2 regions of the Halomonas sp. LS-001 genome follow, and region 2 is predicted to be linked to the other one. Evidence: predicted binding sites of a transcription regulator. Region 2 holds the regulator's gene; the other holds the start of a gene.
What was found. Region 2 encodes sigma-54, which starts transcription at its own class of promoters, with help from an activator protein. Its sites were predicted from a motif close to TGGCACNNNNNTTGCTNT; they were not measured.
Positions count from the first base shown of each region.

Region 1: a site for sigma-54 is predicted at 5,717-5,734, ahead of glnL (nitrogen regulation protein NR(II)). Genes of this name have one in related genera too.

Region 1 covers NZ_CM129816.1:3,361,122-3,369,760, forward strand. The annotation lists gene ACU6TU_RS14875 (M1 family metallopeptidase) at 1-1,652, shown strand, start outside; gene ACU6TU_RS14880 (diguanylate cyclase) at 1,655-2,896, opposite strand; gene ntrC (nitrogen regulation protein NR(I)) at 3,117-4,547, opposite strand; gene glnL (nitrogen regulation protein NR(II)) at 4,627-5,682, opposite strand; gene ACU6TU_RS14895 (DUF4124 domain-containing protein) at 5,839-6,357, opposite strand; gene glnA (glutamate--ammonia ligase) at 6,485-7,891, opposite strand; gene ACU6TU_RS14905 (hypothetical protein) at 8,424-8,639, shown strand, end outside.
Region 2 covers NZ_CM129816.1:1,336,896-1,345,534, forward strand. The annotation lists gene tldD (metalloprotease TldD) at 1-628, shown strand, start outside; gene yjgA (ribosome biogenesis factor YjgA) at 713-1,234, opposite strand; gene pmbA (metalloprotease PmbA) at 1,332-2,672, shown strand; gene ACU6TU_RS05920 (HPr family phosphocarrier protein) at 2,729-2,998, opposite strand; gene rapZ (RNase adapter RapZ) at 3,035-3,943, opposite strand; gene ACU6TU_RS05930 (PTS sugar transporter subunit IIA) at 4,004-4,471, opposite strand; gene hpf (ribosome hibernation-promoting factor, HPF/YfiA family) at 4,476-4,784, opposite strand; gene ACU6TU_RS05940 (RNA polymerase factor sigma-54) at 4,889-6,310, opposite strand; gene lptB (LPS export ABC transporter ATP-binding protein) at 6,433-7,200, opposite strand; gene lptA (lipopolysaccharide transport periplasmic protein LptA) at 7,211-7,720, opposite strand; gene lptC (LPS export ABC transporter periplasmic protein LptC) at 7,732-8,295, opposite strand; gene ACU6TU_RS05960 (KdsC family phosphatase) at 8,314-8,639, opposite strand, start outside.

The DNA.
Region 1 (8,639 bases), 1.8 Mb from region 2:
TGGCTTCAAGGTTGCCGGGCGGAGGCTACTGGTCTGCAGATAACCTCTGGCTCCCCGCCCAGCTGGACTGGTACCCACAAATTGATGACCCAGCCCCTTATGTGGCAAACGTCAGCATTACAACACCTGAGCGCATGGAAAGCGTGGTGAGCGGCAACTGGCAGGAGACCACGACTCAGGGCGAGAAACGTCAGACCCGTTTTGCTCACCCTGAAGCGCGCCAGCTGTCACTGGCGGCTGGTAACTGGCAAGCCAGCACCCGCGAGGCTCAAGGCGTCACGCTGCGCACCCTGTTTCCGAAGGCACTTAGCGCGTCTTTCGCCACGACCTATCTGGATGCCACCGTGCGCGCCCTTCAGGTGTTTCAGCAACGTCTGGGGGCATATCCTTATTCAAGTTTCACCATTGCCGCTTCAGCACGCCCCATCGGCTTTGCCTTTGCTGGCTTTACCTTACTGGGTGAGCAGGTGATTGCGCTGCCGTTTATCCCGCATACGTCGCTTCCCCACGAACTGATGCACGGCTGGTGGGGCACGGCTGTTCAGGCCGCGCCCGGCCAGGGTAACTGGAGTGAGGCCCTGACGACCTACCTCGCTGACTACACCATGGAAGCACTTTCAGGTGAAGCGCACGCCCTGCGCCAACGCTGGCTGACCGACCTTAACGCCCTGCCTGATGTCAGCCACCTGGCCTTGAGTGAGTTTGGTTACCAGCGCCAACCCCAGGACCGCCTGATCGGCTATCAACATGGCGCCATGCTGTTTTACATGCTTGAGCAGCAAATCGGTACGCAGGACTTTAACGCTGGGCTGAGGAAGCTGATCGAGCGGCACCGTTACGGGCAAGCTGACTGGAACGACCTGCAAAGCGCTTTTGAAGCTTCATCCGGCCAGGCGTTGGACGATTTTTTTCACGCCTGGGTAGAACAGCCCGGACGCCCCAGAGTGACCCTTGACGAAGTCCAGCTGGGAGAAAATGACGGCAGATTCAACCTTTCAATTACCCTTGGCCAACACAGCCATCAACATCACGAAGAGAGCCGCCCTCCTGAAACGCTGACCTGGCCGCTGCGTATCCCGGTAGACATCCATTACCAAGACGGCCAAACGGAACGCCATTGGCTAAGTCTTGAAGGTCGCTCTCATACCTTTACGCTCACCGTGACTCAGCGCCCTGAGCAGCTATATGTCGACCCGAACTATCAGGTTCTGCGCCAGTTGCCCAATGCACCCGCCACTCTGCGCGATCTGACCCTTGACCCTGACACCCGTTGGCTACGCCTGGGTGAGCACAGTGAACTGCCCCTTCCCCAAGAGGCCACTGCGCTATCCAGCCCGCCGGATGACATCACATCAACACCGCTTTGGGTTATTGGCACGCCGGATGACATTGATCAGTGGTGGGACGATCACCCCCTGGACGCCCCCGCCCGATTGCCGACAAGTGAACCCGCCCAGAGCTCGGCGAGCCGACTCTGGCGTCAACCCGGCACCCAGCTGGGCATCATCAGCGCGGCAACGCCCGAAGATGCCATGCGCCTGATGCGGGGCCTGCGTCACTGGGGTAGCGCCAGCTATGTGGTGCTTACCCAGGACGGCACCCAGCGCGGCAACTGGAAGACAGCGCCTGACTTGCGCCACACCTTTGACTAGGCCTAAGCACCACTCACGACACAATTACGCCCGCTTTCCTTGGCACGGTACAGCCGTTCATCGGCCCGCCTCAGGGTCTGTTCGCTTTGTTGCGACGATTCAGGGCAGGCCACACCAATGCTGGTCGTAATCGGCACCCGGTTGCCGTCGTGATCAAACAGGGTGGCGTGTTCGATGGCATCGCGTATCCGCTCGGCAATAACCGCCGCATCGGTGGCACTGATGTCCAGCAGCACCACCACAAACTCTTCACCGCCATAGCGGGCCACGAAATCCCCCGAGCGAACCTGCAGCGCCATCAGGCGGGCAAATTCACGCAGGACTTTATCGCCGACGGAGTGGCCATAGGTATCGTTGACGCGTTTGAAGTGATCGATATCCATCATCAATAACGCATAAGGAATTGACTCGCCACTGCGGGCTTCTTCTCGCTCAATGTCTGCCAGCCTGAGTTCCAGCGCTCCCCGGTTGAGTAGCCCGGTGAGAGGGTCGTGGGTTGCCTGGCGATAAAGCCGCAACAACAGGCTCAGCTGGAAGTGATTGGCCGTCAGTGTCACCGCCATCAGCGAGGTCATTAGCCATTGAGCCTCAAGCCCGGCAGGCGTCATCCAGCTGCCACTCACCTGCTGGGCAAACACCAGCAGCGCTTGCAGCAGCAAACCGGCCACTAACGATTCCACCAGCGTAAAAGGAAAGACACTCAACACCGCCACCAGCAAAAACGGGATAAAACCATACCCAGCCAGCACCGTGTTATTGCCTTCAAGAATACTGTCTTCAAGAACGCTGCTTTCAAGAACGTTGGCTTCAAGAACACTGGCTTCAGGAACGCTGGCTTCAGGAACAATGCTCAGTATCAGCACATAAAACAGGGCAGGCATGGCCAGCAAAGCGCCAGCACTGAAGCGAATGCGGCGGATATTGTCTTCGTTGCACCAGGCCCACCACACCACCACGGCAAAGCCGAGCATCATCACACAACGGCCCATCAGGGTTGTCACCCACAAGGCATCGGGCAGCATCCAGCGATCCACCAGCAGCCACACCGGCGACATCACCAAAAAAATGACCCCCATCGCTATCACGCGGCTGCGCATGTAATACGCATGGGCGAAGACAAAATCACGGCTGTGATAACGGTTGGTCAGCGTGTCTCTTAGCGAGCTATAGGTACTGGCCACCCAGGAGGAGTCAGCCGGTTTGGCTAATCCCGACTCACGGCGGCGCTCATGGCGCGTCGGCATGATAATGTGGCCCTTAAAAGGATTATTGTTAGTTAATAATTTAGAAAGGCCGTTTACGCTACTCCGCTTTTACGTCATACGCTATGACGCAGGTCATAGAAAAGAGAGAAACGCGGGTGATAAAGCCAACTAAAATCACCCACGTCAGGACTGACTTTCCAGTACCAGCCTTCCAGAACTGACTTTCTGGTACTGACTTTCTGGTACTGGCTGGCCAGGGCTAACCGTCATCTGCCAGCGCAGGCAACAAGGTTTTGAGTTTGCGCGTCAGTGTATTGCGCCCCCACCCCAGCAGTTCGGCCGCTTCGCCTTTACGCCCGCCGGTATGCTTGAGCGCGGTTTCGATCAGAATCCGCTCAAAGTCGGGCACGGCCTCTTCCAGCAGGTGAGTATGCCCTTCTGCCAGCGCCTGATCCGCCCAGCTGCGAAACGCACTGCGCCAGTCACCGCTCAGCGCACCCTCCAGGTTGCTTTCTGCACGCAATTCCGGCGGCAGGTCTTCGACCAGAATTTCCCGCCCGGACGCCATCACCGTCAGCCAGCGGCAGATATTTTCCAGCTGGCGCACATTTCCCGGCCAGGCAAGATGCGTCAGATGGGTTTCCGATTCCGGCGTTAATACCTTGATATCGGTCGCCAGCTCCTTGGCCGCCTCGGCCAGAAAATGGCGGGTCAGGCGGGGGATGTCCTCACGCCGCTCCGATAGACGCGGCAAGTGGATGCGAATGACGTTGAGACGATGGAACAAATCTTCGCGAAAGCGCCCTTCATCGACCAGTGACTCGAGGTTCTGGTGGGTGGCTGCAATAATCCGCACATTGACCTTCACCGGGGTATGCCCGCCCACGCGGTAGAACTCACCATCCGCTAACACGCGCAGAAGCCGCGTCTGGGTTTCGGCGGGCATATCGCCAATCTCATCCAGAAACAGGGTGCCACCGTTGGCCTGCTCAAAACGCCCCTGACGCTGGGAAGTGGCCCCGGTAAAGGCACCTTTTTCATGCCCAAACAGTTCCGACTCAATCAGATCTCGCGGAATCGCCGCCATGTTCAAGGCAATGAACGGCTTTCCCGAACGCGGGCTATGTTGGTGCAGCGCCTGCGCTACCCGCTCTTTACCAGTGCCGGACTCACCATTGATCAACACAGTAATGTGCGAATGCGACAAGCGCCCGATGGCGCGAAACACCTCTTGCATGGCCGGTGCTTCACCGATAATTTCCGCATTCAAGCCTTCCGGTACGCTGACTGGCCGCTGACGCTCCCGCGCATGGGCAACGGCCCGACGCACCAGCGCCAGCGCTTCATCAACATCAAAGGGTTTGGGCAGGTACTCAAAGGCGCCCCCCTGGTAAGACGCCACCGCGCTATCAAGATCGGAATGTGCCGTCATGACAATCACCGGTAAATCCGGGTGCGCCTCACGAATTCTTGCCATCAGGTCCAGCCCGCCAATACCCGGCATGCGGATGTCCGTCACCAACACATCGGGTGGTTCGGCAATCAGGCGTTCCAGCACCGTGTCGGCACGCTCAATACACTCCACCTCAAGGTCGGGCTGCGCCAGAGCACGCTCCAACACCCAGCGAATGGCGCGGTCGTCGTCCACAATCACCACACGAGCAACATCGGTCGAGTGAACTTCAGTCATGGTGCTTCTCCGGTGAAATCAACAAACAAATCTAAAAATGAATCTATAAACAAAGCTACAAGCGAATCCTTAAGCACCGTCATGGACAAACGGCGTCATTCACAAAAAGAGGAATCAGCAAACGAAACTCGGTGCGCCCCGGCCGTGAATCGCACTCGATGAGCCCTTGATGCTGATGGAGAATCGACTGCGCAATTGAAAGCCCCAGCCCGCTACCTTCCGCCCGCCCGGAGACCATCGGAAAGAACAGCGTTTCCTGCAGCGTCTCGGGAATGCCCGGGCCGTTATCGATAATCCCGACATCACACACCAGCCGATGACGCTCAGCCCCCAGCGTAAACTGGCGCCGCGCCCGAGTGCGCAGCACCAGTTCAGGGTTCTGTGTCTGGGCATCCGTCATCGCCTGTACCGCATTACGTGCCACGTTGAGAATGGCCTGAATCATCTGGGCTTCATCGCCGCAAAGGTCAGGCAGGCTGGGGTCATAGTCGCGCTCAATGCGTACCTCAGGGTGCTCGGCGATCAGTAGCGCACGCACCCGCTCCAGCACTTTATGAATACTGACCGGCTCATGCTTGACGATACGGTTCGGCCCAAGCATGGAATCCACCAGGTCGCGCAAGCGATCCACCTCTTCAACAATGATATGGGTGAACTCCTTGAGCGCCGGGTCCGCCAGATCACGCTCAAGCAACTGAGCCGCGCCGCGAATACCGCCCAGCGGGTTTTTGACTTCGTGAGCCAGGCCACGTGCCAGCACCTTGATGGTCTCCTGGCGCGTGGTCAGCGCTTCCTCGCGGGAAATCTGCATCAAGCGGTCGCGAGGCTCAATTTCCAGCAGCAGCTCATTGGCCGATAACGGCGTGACCGTATAATCCACCGTCAGCGACTCGCCGTTAACCGGCGTAATCCGCGCTTCCCGCTGCGTATAGGGATGAAACGCATCGCGCGCCTTTATCAATACGCCCTCGATTCCCTCCTCGCCGCCCAGAAAGCCATCCAGCCGCGCCCCCAATACTCGGCTGACGCTGACGGCCAGCAAGGCTTCTGCCGCCGGATTCATCCATCGCACCTTCAGCTCGCCGTCAAGCAGCAGGACGGCTGTCGTGAGGTGTTCAAGCAAGCGCTGATACATATCCCTTCCTGTGATCGAATGGCATGATGTTGGGGCTGCAAAAAACGCGCCAACATGGCGCTGGCAGCAAACACGGCAGCGCATCAGGCTAAGCAAAACGCCTTCATGCACTGCCAGAACCGGTGATAGCGCCGCGAACAGCCTCTTAAAGCACCATTATGGTGCAACATGAATGCGCACGCTTGATGTTTGATGGCGCACCCGCCCCTGGGCATCGAGTAACTCTGCCTGCAACTGATGCACGCCCGCCGGAAGGTTAGCCAGCCAGAACGCATCACTGTGCAACGCGGTCTGGCTGACCTCACCATTAAGGCGCAAACGCATCTGATGGTCCTCACGCAAGGCAGGGCTGACGGCCACTTCCACCTGAGTGGTTGTGTCCACACGGGCCTCAGGCCGAGGGTAAGCAATCTCAAACCGGTCATACGGCATGAAGGGCTGCCCCGGCGAACTGGGGCGGGCGCTGGGACGGGTACGGGAAGACGCCGCCGGTGACGCGGAAACACTCTGTAGCGGCGCCAGCTCAACCGCTTCTCCGCCCTGATCGGGGTTATCGGTGAAGGTGACACGTCCCTGTTCATCCACCACGCGATACACGGTCTGCGCGGCCAGCGGTGTGGCCAACCACAGCATCAACGCCAACATGGCGACTCTCGGCCAGATTCTGAATGCCATCCCCTGCCCCCTTTAAGCAAAAAACCCCGCCGAAGCGGGGTTTTACTCACATCACCTCTGGAGTGATGGTAGCAGCTGATAAGGTGCTGCTCATCTATCAGCTTAAAGCGCTATGTCTGTTAAGAACTTAGCAGCTGTAGTACATATCAAACTCGATCGGGTGAGTTGCCATGCGCAGACGCTCAACTTCTTCCATCTTGAGTTCGATGAAGGCATCGATCATGTCGTCAGTGAACACGCCACCTTCGGTCAGGAAGGCGCGGTCAGCGTCAAGCGCTTCCAGTGCCTGATCCAGGCTATGAGCCACGGTCGGTACGGCCTTGCCTTCTTCCGGCGGCAGGTCATACAGGTTCTTGTCCATGGCATCGCCAGGGTGGATCTTGTTCTTGATACCGTCGATACCAGCCATCAGCATTGCTGAGAAGCACAGGTACGGGTTAGCGGTCGGGTCAGGGAAACGCAGTTCCACACGCTTGCCTTTCGGGCTTGCAGTGTACGGAATACGGATAGACGCCGAACGGTTACGTGCGCTGTAGGCCAGCATAACCGGCGCTTCAAAACCCGGCACCAGACGCTTGTAAGAGTTGGTAGACGAGTTAGTGAAAGCGTTGAGCGAACGCGCGTGCTTGATGATGCCGCCAATGTAATACAGCGCCATTTCAGACAGACCCGCGTATTCATCACCGGCGAACTGGTTCTGGCCATCTTTCCAGAACGACTGGTGGACGTGCATGCCTGAACCGTTATCACCTACCAGCGGCTTCGGCATGAAGGTCGCTGTTTTGCCGTAAGCATGCGCCACGTTGTGGATGACATACTTCATTTCCTGCACTTCGTCAGCTTTCTTCACCAAGGTGTTGAACTTGATGCCGATTTCGTTCTGACCGGCGTTCGCCACTTCGTGGTGATGCACTTCAACCGTCTGGCCGATGGCTTCCAGCGTGTTACACATGGCGCCACGGATATCGTGGAAGCTATCTACCGGCGGAACCGGGAAGTAACCACCTTTCACGCGCGGACGGTGTGCCAGGTTGCCGCCTTCGATAGTACGATCCGTGGCCCAGGCACCCTCTTCCGAGGAAATCTTGTACATCGCGCCTTCGATATCGGCTTTCCAATGCACTTCATCAAAGATGAAGAACTCTGGCTCCGGGCCAAAGAAGGCGGTATCGCCAAGGCCAGTTGACTGCAGGTAGGCTTCGGCGCGCTTGGCAATAGAGCGCGGGTCGCGGTCATAACCCTGCATGGTAGCAGGCTCGATGATATCGCAACGCAGTACCAGGGTAGCGTCTTCAGTGAAGGGGTCCAGGAAACCAGTGCCGTCTTCAGGGCGCAGGATCATGTCGGACTCATTGATTCCTTTCCAGCCTTCAATGGAAGAACCATCAAACATCTGGCCGTTTTCGAAAAACTCTTCATCAACGTCACGGGCGGGAATCGTCACGTGCTGCTCTTTACCGCGAGTATCGGTAAAACGCAGGTCTACCCATTTGATGTCGTGTTCTTCGATGAGTGCGATCGTCTTGGCTGACATGGTGATCTCCGGTGTAAACAAAACTGAATGTATCTGAGCATCCGGGTTGCACGCCATTCATCATGGTGGACAAAACGTGATGCAAGGTTAAATCGGCTACTGTTTTAGCATGCCCAGGCGTCCTCTGCCTATGACATTAGCCGCTGCCATGAATAATGCAGATAGCGTGCCAACCATGCACCAATAAAGTGTAAAAAATCATAAACCCATGTTTTTGAATAGCTTATATCTGACTTTTAAATAATTATATGCCATATAAAAGCGCAAAAACGTTTCTCATTCATTAACTATTGACCAATCAGCGTTTCAATCGCCTCGTTATGCACCATAAAAATACACGAAACACTTAACATGCACCAAAACAGAGCAATCATAAAACAAGCAGAACTTGATGACCCAAGCATCTGCCCACTAGACTCAACGTAACCGCCTGATGCACTGACATCCTTACTCGACGCAGTCATCCCATAGACGAACACACCCAGCACCTGACATAGACAGTCACCCAACACATCGGCAAAGGAAAATTATCATGCATAAGCACATTGAATGGGATGCCCCCGGCAACGACAGCGTTACCGGACTCAACACCGACGCCCCCTACCCCGGCGAGATACTTTCCGCCCGCTACCAAAGCTGCACCGTGCGCGTCGAAGTGGAAGCCTATATGGAAGACGACGCCGTCAGCATCGGGACAGTGGTTGCACTCATCGACGCCCATGGCAAACGTCACAAGCAGTTTCACGGC
Region 2 (8,639 bases):
CCGCAAGGGCAGTTCCGCCTTTGCCGGTAAGCTTGGCCAGCCTGTCGCCTCGGCTGGGGTAACTGTGGTAGACGATGCGACGTTGTCGGATTCTCGTGGCTCATTGAGCGTCGACGACGAAGGAACGCCGGGGCAGTACACCCCGCTGATTGAAGACGGCATCCTGACGGGCTATATGCAGGATAAACTCAATGCACGTTTGATGGGGATGGCGCCTACCGGAAATGCGCGGCGCGAATCGTTTGCCCATTTGCCCATGCCTAGAATGACCAATACCGTGATGCTGGCGGGCAAGGAAAGCCCTGATGACATCATTAAAAGTGTCAAACGCGGTATTTATGCGGTCAGTTTTGGTGGTGGGCAGGTGGATATCACCTCAGGAAAATTTGTTTTTTCGGCCAGTGAGGCTTACCTGATTGAAGACGGTAAGATTACGGCCCCCGTCAAAGGGGCGACGTTGATTGGTAACGGGCCGGAAGCCATGGGACGCGTTTCGATGGTGGGCCATGATCTGGCGATTGATCCGGGTATCGGCGTGTGCGGCAAAGAAGGGCAAGGGGTACCGGTGGGGGTTGGACAGCCAACCCTCAAGCTGGACGAGCTAACGGTTGGTGGTACTCAGTCCTGAAGGCCGCTAATGCAAGGTAAGAACAGTATCGTCTGCATAAGGGCTGCTTTGACGATACTGTCTGGCTCAGGCAAGTGGTGCGCGTCAAAGCGCTGCACAATCCCGCAAGTGCTTGAACAGCTTACGAGCACTGGTCGGTGGTTTGGATTGCTCGCGTTCGCGGCGCGCATTGCGCACTAATTGACGTAGTGTCTGGCGGTCGGCATCCGGATAGTCATTCATGAACTGGTCGACAGCATCATCGCCTTCATCGATCAGCCGGTCACGCCATTTTTCCAACCGATGGAAGGCGTGGTCACGTTGTTCGCGCTCATTTTCAATGGCGTCAAACTGTGACTGAATGGCCTCCAGATCTTCTTTGCGCATCAATTTGCCGACGTATTGCATATGGCGGCGGCGCCCCTCATGGGAGCGAATGCGCGTGGTTTCATCAATGGCACGGAGAAGGTCGTCAGACAGCGGAAAGCGGCTTCGCTCAGCCGGTGTCATGGCAATGAGTGTTTCGCCTAGTTGCTGAAGAGCGTGCATTTCGCGCTTGAGCTGCGATTTGCTAGGCGGCATTTCCTGATCATCAACTTCATCATGCAGCGGGCGTTTTTTTGGCATGGATCATTCACAACGTGGGTTTTAAAGACGGCATTATAACAGCCCGTTTTGAAATAACAGGTTATCTCGCTCGCCGAGGTAAGGTAAAGGAGACAGTATGGCACAGGCATTCGAGGCAAACGCACAGCAAACGCTGCTGACCTCACGCGCGGAGCAGGCACTTCAGCTCGCCAAAGAACTTGGAGCTGATGCGGCTGAAGTTGGCGCCAGTGTGGATCAAGGGGTTGGCGTTAGCGTGCGCTTAGGTGAAGTGGAAACCGTCGAGTTATCGCGTGATCAGGGGATTGCGATTACGGTTTACGTTGGCCAGCGCAAGGGCAGTGCCTCATCGACCGATGCGGGAAGCGAGTCGATCCGTGCGACAGTGGAAAAAGCGCTATCGATTGCCCGTTACACAGGAGAAGACCCTGCTGCGGGTCTCGCTGATGCTGAGCTGATGGCGCGTGATCTGCCGGATCTGCGCGTCCATTATCCCTGGTCATTGAGTATCGATGAAGCAACGACGATTGCGTTGGAGTGTGAGCGCGCAGGCCTTGATTGTGCCGGGATCACCAAGTCCGATGGTGCCTCATTATCGACCGGTGAAGGCGTGAGGGTGTATGCCAATAGCCACGGTTTTCTGGGCACCCAGAAAGGCAGTCTTCACTCGCTTTCCTGTATGTTGATTGCTGAAGACGACAAGGGCATGCAACGCGATTACGACTACACGTCGGCGCGTGACCCTGGCGCGCTCAGGTCGGGCGCTGCAGTGGGCGAAGAGGCGGCGCGTCGTACATTGCGTCGCCTGGGGGCGCAGCGGCCAAAGACAGGTAGCTTCCCGGTATTGTTTGACCCGATGCTGGCCAGCGGTCTGATTGGCCATCTGATGAGTGCGCTGGCGGGTGGAGCCCTGTATAGAGAAGCGTCGTTTTTATGCGATCGTCTTGGAACGCCACTGTTTCCCGACTGGTTCAGCCTTGAAGAACGTCCGATGGAGGTCGGTGCGCTGGCCAGTTCGCCCTTTGATGCCGAAGGGGTACAAACACGTAATAACCGCTTTATTGCGGACGGCCAAGTCGCCAGCTATATGCTGTCTTCCTACAGCGCCCGTCGTCTGGGGATGCAAACAACGGGCAGTGCGGGCGGCGCTCGCAACCTTCGCTTGGCGACACCGACACGTTCATTTGAGGCCATGCTCAAGGAAATGGATCGCGGTGTGTGGGTGACTGAACTGATGGGGCAGGGGGTAAACGGTGTTACAGGCGATTATTCACGCGGTGCGGCCGGTTTCTGGGTGGAAAATGGCCGTGTGCAGTACCCTGTCGAGGAGTTTACGATTGCCGGTAACCTGAACAGCATGTTTGCTGGCCTGGTAGCCATCGGTGATGATACGGATACGCGCGGTAGCATTCACACGGGCAGTTGGTTAATCGACAAAATGACAGTGGCTGGTGATTGACCGCCGTTGGTGATTGGCAGAGAGAGTGATTGACAGAGAGGACGCTGACAGCCGTATCAGGCGTCCTCTTCAAAACGCGCGTCAAAGAGCGCTTCTATGGCATCAAGTGCCTGTTGGGCATCTTCTCCTGTGGCGCTGACCTGTAATTCTGTGCCACAGGGGGCTGCCAACATCAAAAGTGCCATGATATTACAGGCATCCGCCACCTGAGCGCCTTTGCTTACCTTGATGCAGGCATCGAAAGGCTGGCAGCAAGTCACCAGCTTCGTCGCGGCGCGTGCATGTAAGCCGCGTTTATTGGTCAATGTTAATGTTCTTTCAGGCACCCTGGTTCCTTTTTCCAAGCGGTGTCGATAACGGATTCATTGGGCCGTTGTTTTATCTGCCATCACCTTGTGTTCTGAGGTGGAAAAGGTCAGTCCAAGCTCACGGTGACGAATGTGTGTTTCAATGCCATCCGCTGCCATTCGCTTGGCCAACTGTTCTACGGTGTATACCGAACGATGCTGTCCACCGGTACAGCCAATCGCAATGGTCATATAGCTGCGTTGACTGCTTTGATAGGCTGGCAGCCAACGGCTGACCCAGGCGTGAATATCATCGCCCATGGCTTCAACAATAGGGTAGGAGCTCAAAAACGCCTGAATCTCTTCATCCCGGCCAGTGGATTGGCGGAGTGCCGGGTCCCAGTAAGGGTTGGGAAGGCAGCGCACGTCAAAGACCAGATCGGCGTCCAGAGGAACACCGCGTTTGTAGCCGAAAGATTCAAAGGTAATGGTCAGCTTGTCGTTTTTATGCAATGCCACTTGATCGGTGATACGGCTGCGCAGGTCGTGAGCACTCATTCGCGAGGTATCAATGATCAGGTCAGCAATGTCACGAACCGCACTCAGCGTTTCCTCTTCTTTGCTGATCGCCTCTTCCAGTGTTAAATCACTGTTCCGTGTCAGCGGGTGCCGGCGGCGTGTCGCTGAATAGCGCTCAAGCAGAATGCGTGCATCGGTGGTCAGGTAGACAATCTGAAAATGAATATCGCGTTGATGAAGTTCTTTCAGCAACCGGGGGAGCTTTTCAAGTGCTCCCGGAAGGTTGCGGGCATCTATGCTGACGGCCAGACGCGACTGTTCCCCTTGATCACGAAGCTCATCGACAAGGGAGCCAAGCAGCATAGCGGGCAGATTATCAATGGCATAATAACCAAGATCTTCAAGCGCTTGCAGAGCAATAGATTTTCCCGAACCCGAGCGGCCGCTGATTATGACCAATTGCATAGCGTCTCTCTTGCGTTGATTCACTCGTAAGAAGTTTCGAGTGTACTGAAAGCGTCAGAATCAGAAGGCGCTATCGCGTATTTTTTCGCTGATCAGTTCCAGCAATTCTCGTTGACTGCCCGCTTTGCGAAGCTGAACCCGAACGCTTACGTCATTCATGATGGTTGCAACCTGTCCAAGCAGTGCCAAGTGCGTATCGTCAGCTTCTTCGGGGACTAAAAGCACAAACACGAGATCAACAGGTTCGCCATCAATCGCATCGAAATCAACGGCTTCAGCCAGTTTCAGAAAACTGCCGATCGGTGTTGAACAGTGAGGGCTGCGAGCATGTGGAATGGCGACGCCATTGCCGATACCCGTGCTACCCAGCCGTTCACGACTGATCAGACGTCCAAAAACTTCTTGGCTGTCCAGGCTGGGCGTGTTCTGAGCAATAAAAGTGCTGAAAAATTCCAGTACGCGTTTTTTGCTACCCCCAGGGACATCATATAGGACGCGCTCTGGGGGCAAGATGGTTTCCAAAGTCATTAGATTACCGGACACCAGCGCCTTGGGCGCGCGCTTGTGCTTTTTCTTTATGTTTTACCAGCTGACGATCAATTTTATCTGCCAACGCATCAATTGCTGCGTACATATCGTTATCAGTGGCTTCGGCATGCAAGTCTGCGCCTGCCGCATGTAGGGTACATGCGGCTTGCTGACGCTCCTTTTCCACTGAAAGGGTAACCTGAACAGTGGTAATGTTGTCGTAGTGGCGCTCGACGCGTTCGAGTTTCTCGTTGACGTAATCGCGCAGGGCATCGGTCAGTTCTACATGGTGTCCAGTGATATTGACTTGCATTGAACGTACTCCTTTCCGTCGACTGTTCTTTGATTGTAACCCTTTTTTTTATTAAGCAAAGCCCTTTAGGTCAGTTTCCACTTATAGAAACGGTTTAAGGCGGTTCAGCTTAAGTGACGACGCTCGCTGGAAGAGGGAATTCCCATGGCTTCTCGATACTTGGCAACGGTACGGCGAGCAACCGTGATGCCATCTTCCTTGAGTAAAGCAACCAGCCGGCTATCGGAAAGCGGCTTGCGAGGCGGCTCTTCCTGAATCAGTTTTTTGATCCGTGCACGAATGGCGGTGCTGGAATGATGATCGCCATCCTGACTGCCGACGTGGCTTGAAAAAAAGTATTTAAGCTCAAACACACCGCGTGGCGTATGAATGAATTTTTGCGTGGTCACCCGGGAAATGGTGGATTCATGCATATCCACCGCATTGGCGATATCTGCAAGAATCAGCGGTTTCATTGCTTCTTCTCCATGTTCGAGAAAACCGATCTGACGAACAATAATTTCCTGGCCGACGCGAAGCAGGGTGTCATTGCGGCTGGATAGGCTTTTTATCAGCCAGCGCGCTTCCTGAAGATGATCCTTGAGGAACTGGTTATCATCACTTTTGTCGGCACGTTTAATTAAGCTGGCGTATTCTGGCTGGATTCGTAGCCTGGGCATTGCCTCAGGATTAAGGGTCAGATGCCAGCCTTGCTTGTCGTGATGTACGACGAGGTCTGGAATGACATAGCCGCTGGCGGTGCTACCAAAGGTGCTTCCAGGGCGTGGGTCAAGGCTACGTATCAGATGAATGACGGCGCCGAGCTGTTCATCATCCAGGTTTAACCGCCGCTTTAATGTGCGACTGTCATCTTTGCCAAGCACTTCCAGAAACTGCCGAACCAGCCGCTTGGCTGGCACAATCAACGGGGTGTCATCCGGTAATGCTGCCAGCTGAAGCATCAGGCATTCACGCAGGTCGCGGGCAAATACGCCAGTGGGTTCAAACTGTTGAAGGCGCAGCAGTACATTTTCGATATCACGTTGATGAATGCCTTCATGGGCGGTGGCCAGAAGGCTTTCGCGAACCTCATTCAATGACAGTGATAAATAACCGTTGCCATCGACAGCATCAATCAGGGTTTCGGCAATGAGCTGCTCACGAGCGGTGAAGTTGGTCATGGCCAGCTGCCATAACAGGTGGCCATGCAGGCTCTGTACCGTGGTGTCACGCTCGAAATCGGCGCCGTCATGGGTGTTGCTGGCGCTACTGGAATGAGCAACATCCTGATAGGTGTCCGACCAGTCACTGTCGACAGAGAGTTCGGTCGGAATATCATCCGACCAGTCGGCTTCCTTTGCCTCCTTGACGGCTTGCTCGCCAAACTCTTCTTCCTGCTCCAGCAGGGGATTGTTATCAAGTGCGTTCTGGATTTCCTGACGTAGATCCAGCGTCGACAGTTGCAGTAGCGCAATCGCCTGTTGCAACTGAGGCGTCATCGTCAGTTGAGTGCCAAGACGCAGTTGAAGGGACGCTTTCATGGCCATTCGTGAACCACCCGTGGCATGTAAAACCTTACCCTAAAAGCAGCCGCTGCCAAGCGCAAGTAGCAATAAGCATGCCATCAATAAAAAAGCTGGCAACAGACAGGGGAGGTGGCCGGATAAAATCAGAGCTTGAAGTCTTCGCCCAGATAAATATCACGGACCTGCTGGTTATCAAGAATCGTATCCGGGGAGCCGCTGGCAATAATGTGGCCATCGCCAACAATGTAAGCCGTATCACAGATATCGAGGGTTTCCCTGACGTTGTGGTCGGTAATCAGTACGCCAATATTGCGTGCTTTGAGAGCACGAATGATGGTCTTGATATCACCCACGGATATCGGATCGACACCTGCAAAAGGCTCATCGAGTAAAATGAAATGCGGATCAGTCGCCAGTGAGCGGGCAATTTCCACCCTGCGTCGCTCCCCACCCGATAAGCTCATGCCAATATTGTCGCGGATGTGTGTGATGTGGAAATCTTCCAGCAACTGCTCCAGAACGCTTTTGCGTTCGGTGCGCGAGAGTCCTTTACGGGTTTCCAGAATGGCCATGATATTGTCGCGAACGCTCAGCTTGCGAAAGATCGAGGCTTCCTGCGGAAGATAGCCAATCCCGGCAATAGCCCGTTCATGCATGGGCGCACGGGTCAGGTCGAGATCATCTATATACACTTTGCCTGCATCGGCTTTTACCAAACCGACAATCATATAAAACGACGTGGTCTTGCCCGCGCCATTAGGCCCGAGAAGGCCAACAATGCTGCCTTGGGCAATGTCCAGATTAATATCCTTGACCACCCGGCGACGTTTGTAGCTTTTGGCTAAGTGCCGTGCTGAGAGTGTTTTACCTTCACGGGCGGGCACTGACGCTGTTACATCATCAAAAGACACCGGCAGGCTCCTATTGCTGTTCAGGTTGAAGTGTCATGCGAATGCGCTGGTTCTCAGCGCCCTCGACATCAGAGCGTGCCTGAACAATGCCACGGTCAATGAAGTATTCCAGTCGGCCACCTGTGAAACGGTCGCCACCCTGACTAAGCTCGGCTTGATTGACCAGCTCTACGCGCCGCTCGGCAACATGGTAGATGATGCGTTGGGCGTGACCTTCGGTAATATCTTCCTGACCCTCAAAGCGGTTGCGGATATAAGCACGATCGCCAAGCGCTACCGCACGGGATAATTCGCCGTTGGCATTGCGCACAATTTCTACCCGAGCGCCGTTAAGGTGGAGGTCTCCCTGGCGAATGCGGACATCTCCACTGTAAACCGCTGTGCCGGCATTCTGGTCAATGTCGAGTTGATCAGCCTCTACTTCAACAGGGTCCCCAGGGGCTGCGTGCAATGTCTGAAAGCTTGCGATGCTAAGCAGCAGACTGAAAAATACACGATACATCAAACCGGTAATATTCATGGTGACTCCTTTTACGGGGCATTCTCGGTAGGGTGGTTGCCGTGTACGCCGCCGCTTAGCTGCAAGAGGTCTTTATTGAGCCATAAGTCCATGCGTTGGGCCTGAACGGATTGCGGTGGTTGTTCGAATAGTACGGGAACATCGCTGAACGCATGGGTCTCGGCGCTTATGTAGCTAAGTTGTTCAGTACTTAGCTGCCAGGTTTCCTGCGGTTCTCGCAGGCGCACCTCTCCGCTCAAGGTGAGTCGTGCTCCTTGGCTGTCGATTTGACCATGCTGCGCCTGGGCATGCCATTCGCGTTGCTGGTCATCCAGCAATAACGCGTAAGGCGATGTCAGCTGGGTCATGTTGTGCTGTGGCGTGTGCGTTAGTTGCTCTGCCGACAGACGCTGCGAGCGCTTGCCCTGATCGTTGTAAATCGTCAGGGTGGCATTCTCGACCACATGTCCGGGCTCTTCGGCACGGGCATCCTGATCGATTTTGGCGACGGGCGTTGTTCGCCAGTCCAGCCAGGCGAGCAGCCCGCCAAGGACTATTACAAGCCCCGCGAGCAAAAGCCGACGAAAGGAAACCATAGCGTCGCCACTGATCATTTACTTACGACCGTGCAGGTAGGTATCGAGAACGGCGCCCCAGTGACCTTGAGCTTCCATCAAGGCGTCGCAGATTTCGCGTACCGCCCCGTGGCCACCCAGGCGGTCAGTTACCCAGTCCGCATGAGTGTGCATGTAATCAGGGGCATTGGGTACGGCAATACCAACGCCTGAGCGCTTGATGGGGGCGAGGTCAGGCAGGTCGTCGCCGCAGTAAGCAACCTGATCCAGCTCTATTTGCAGGCGCTGACAGAGCTTTCGTAATGTGGATAGTTTGTCTTCGCAGCCTTGATAAACGTGCGTAATGCCCAAGGCTGCAGCGCGCT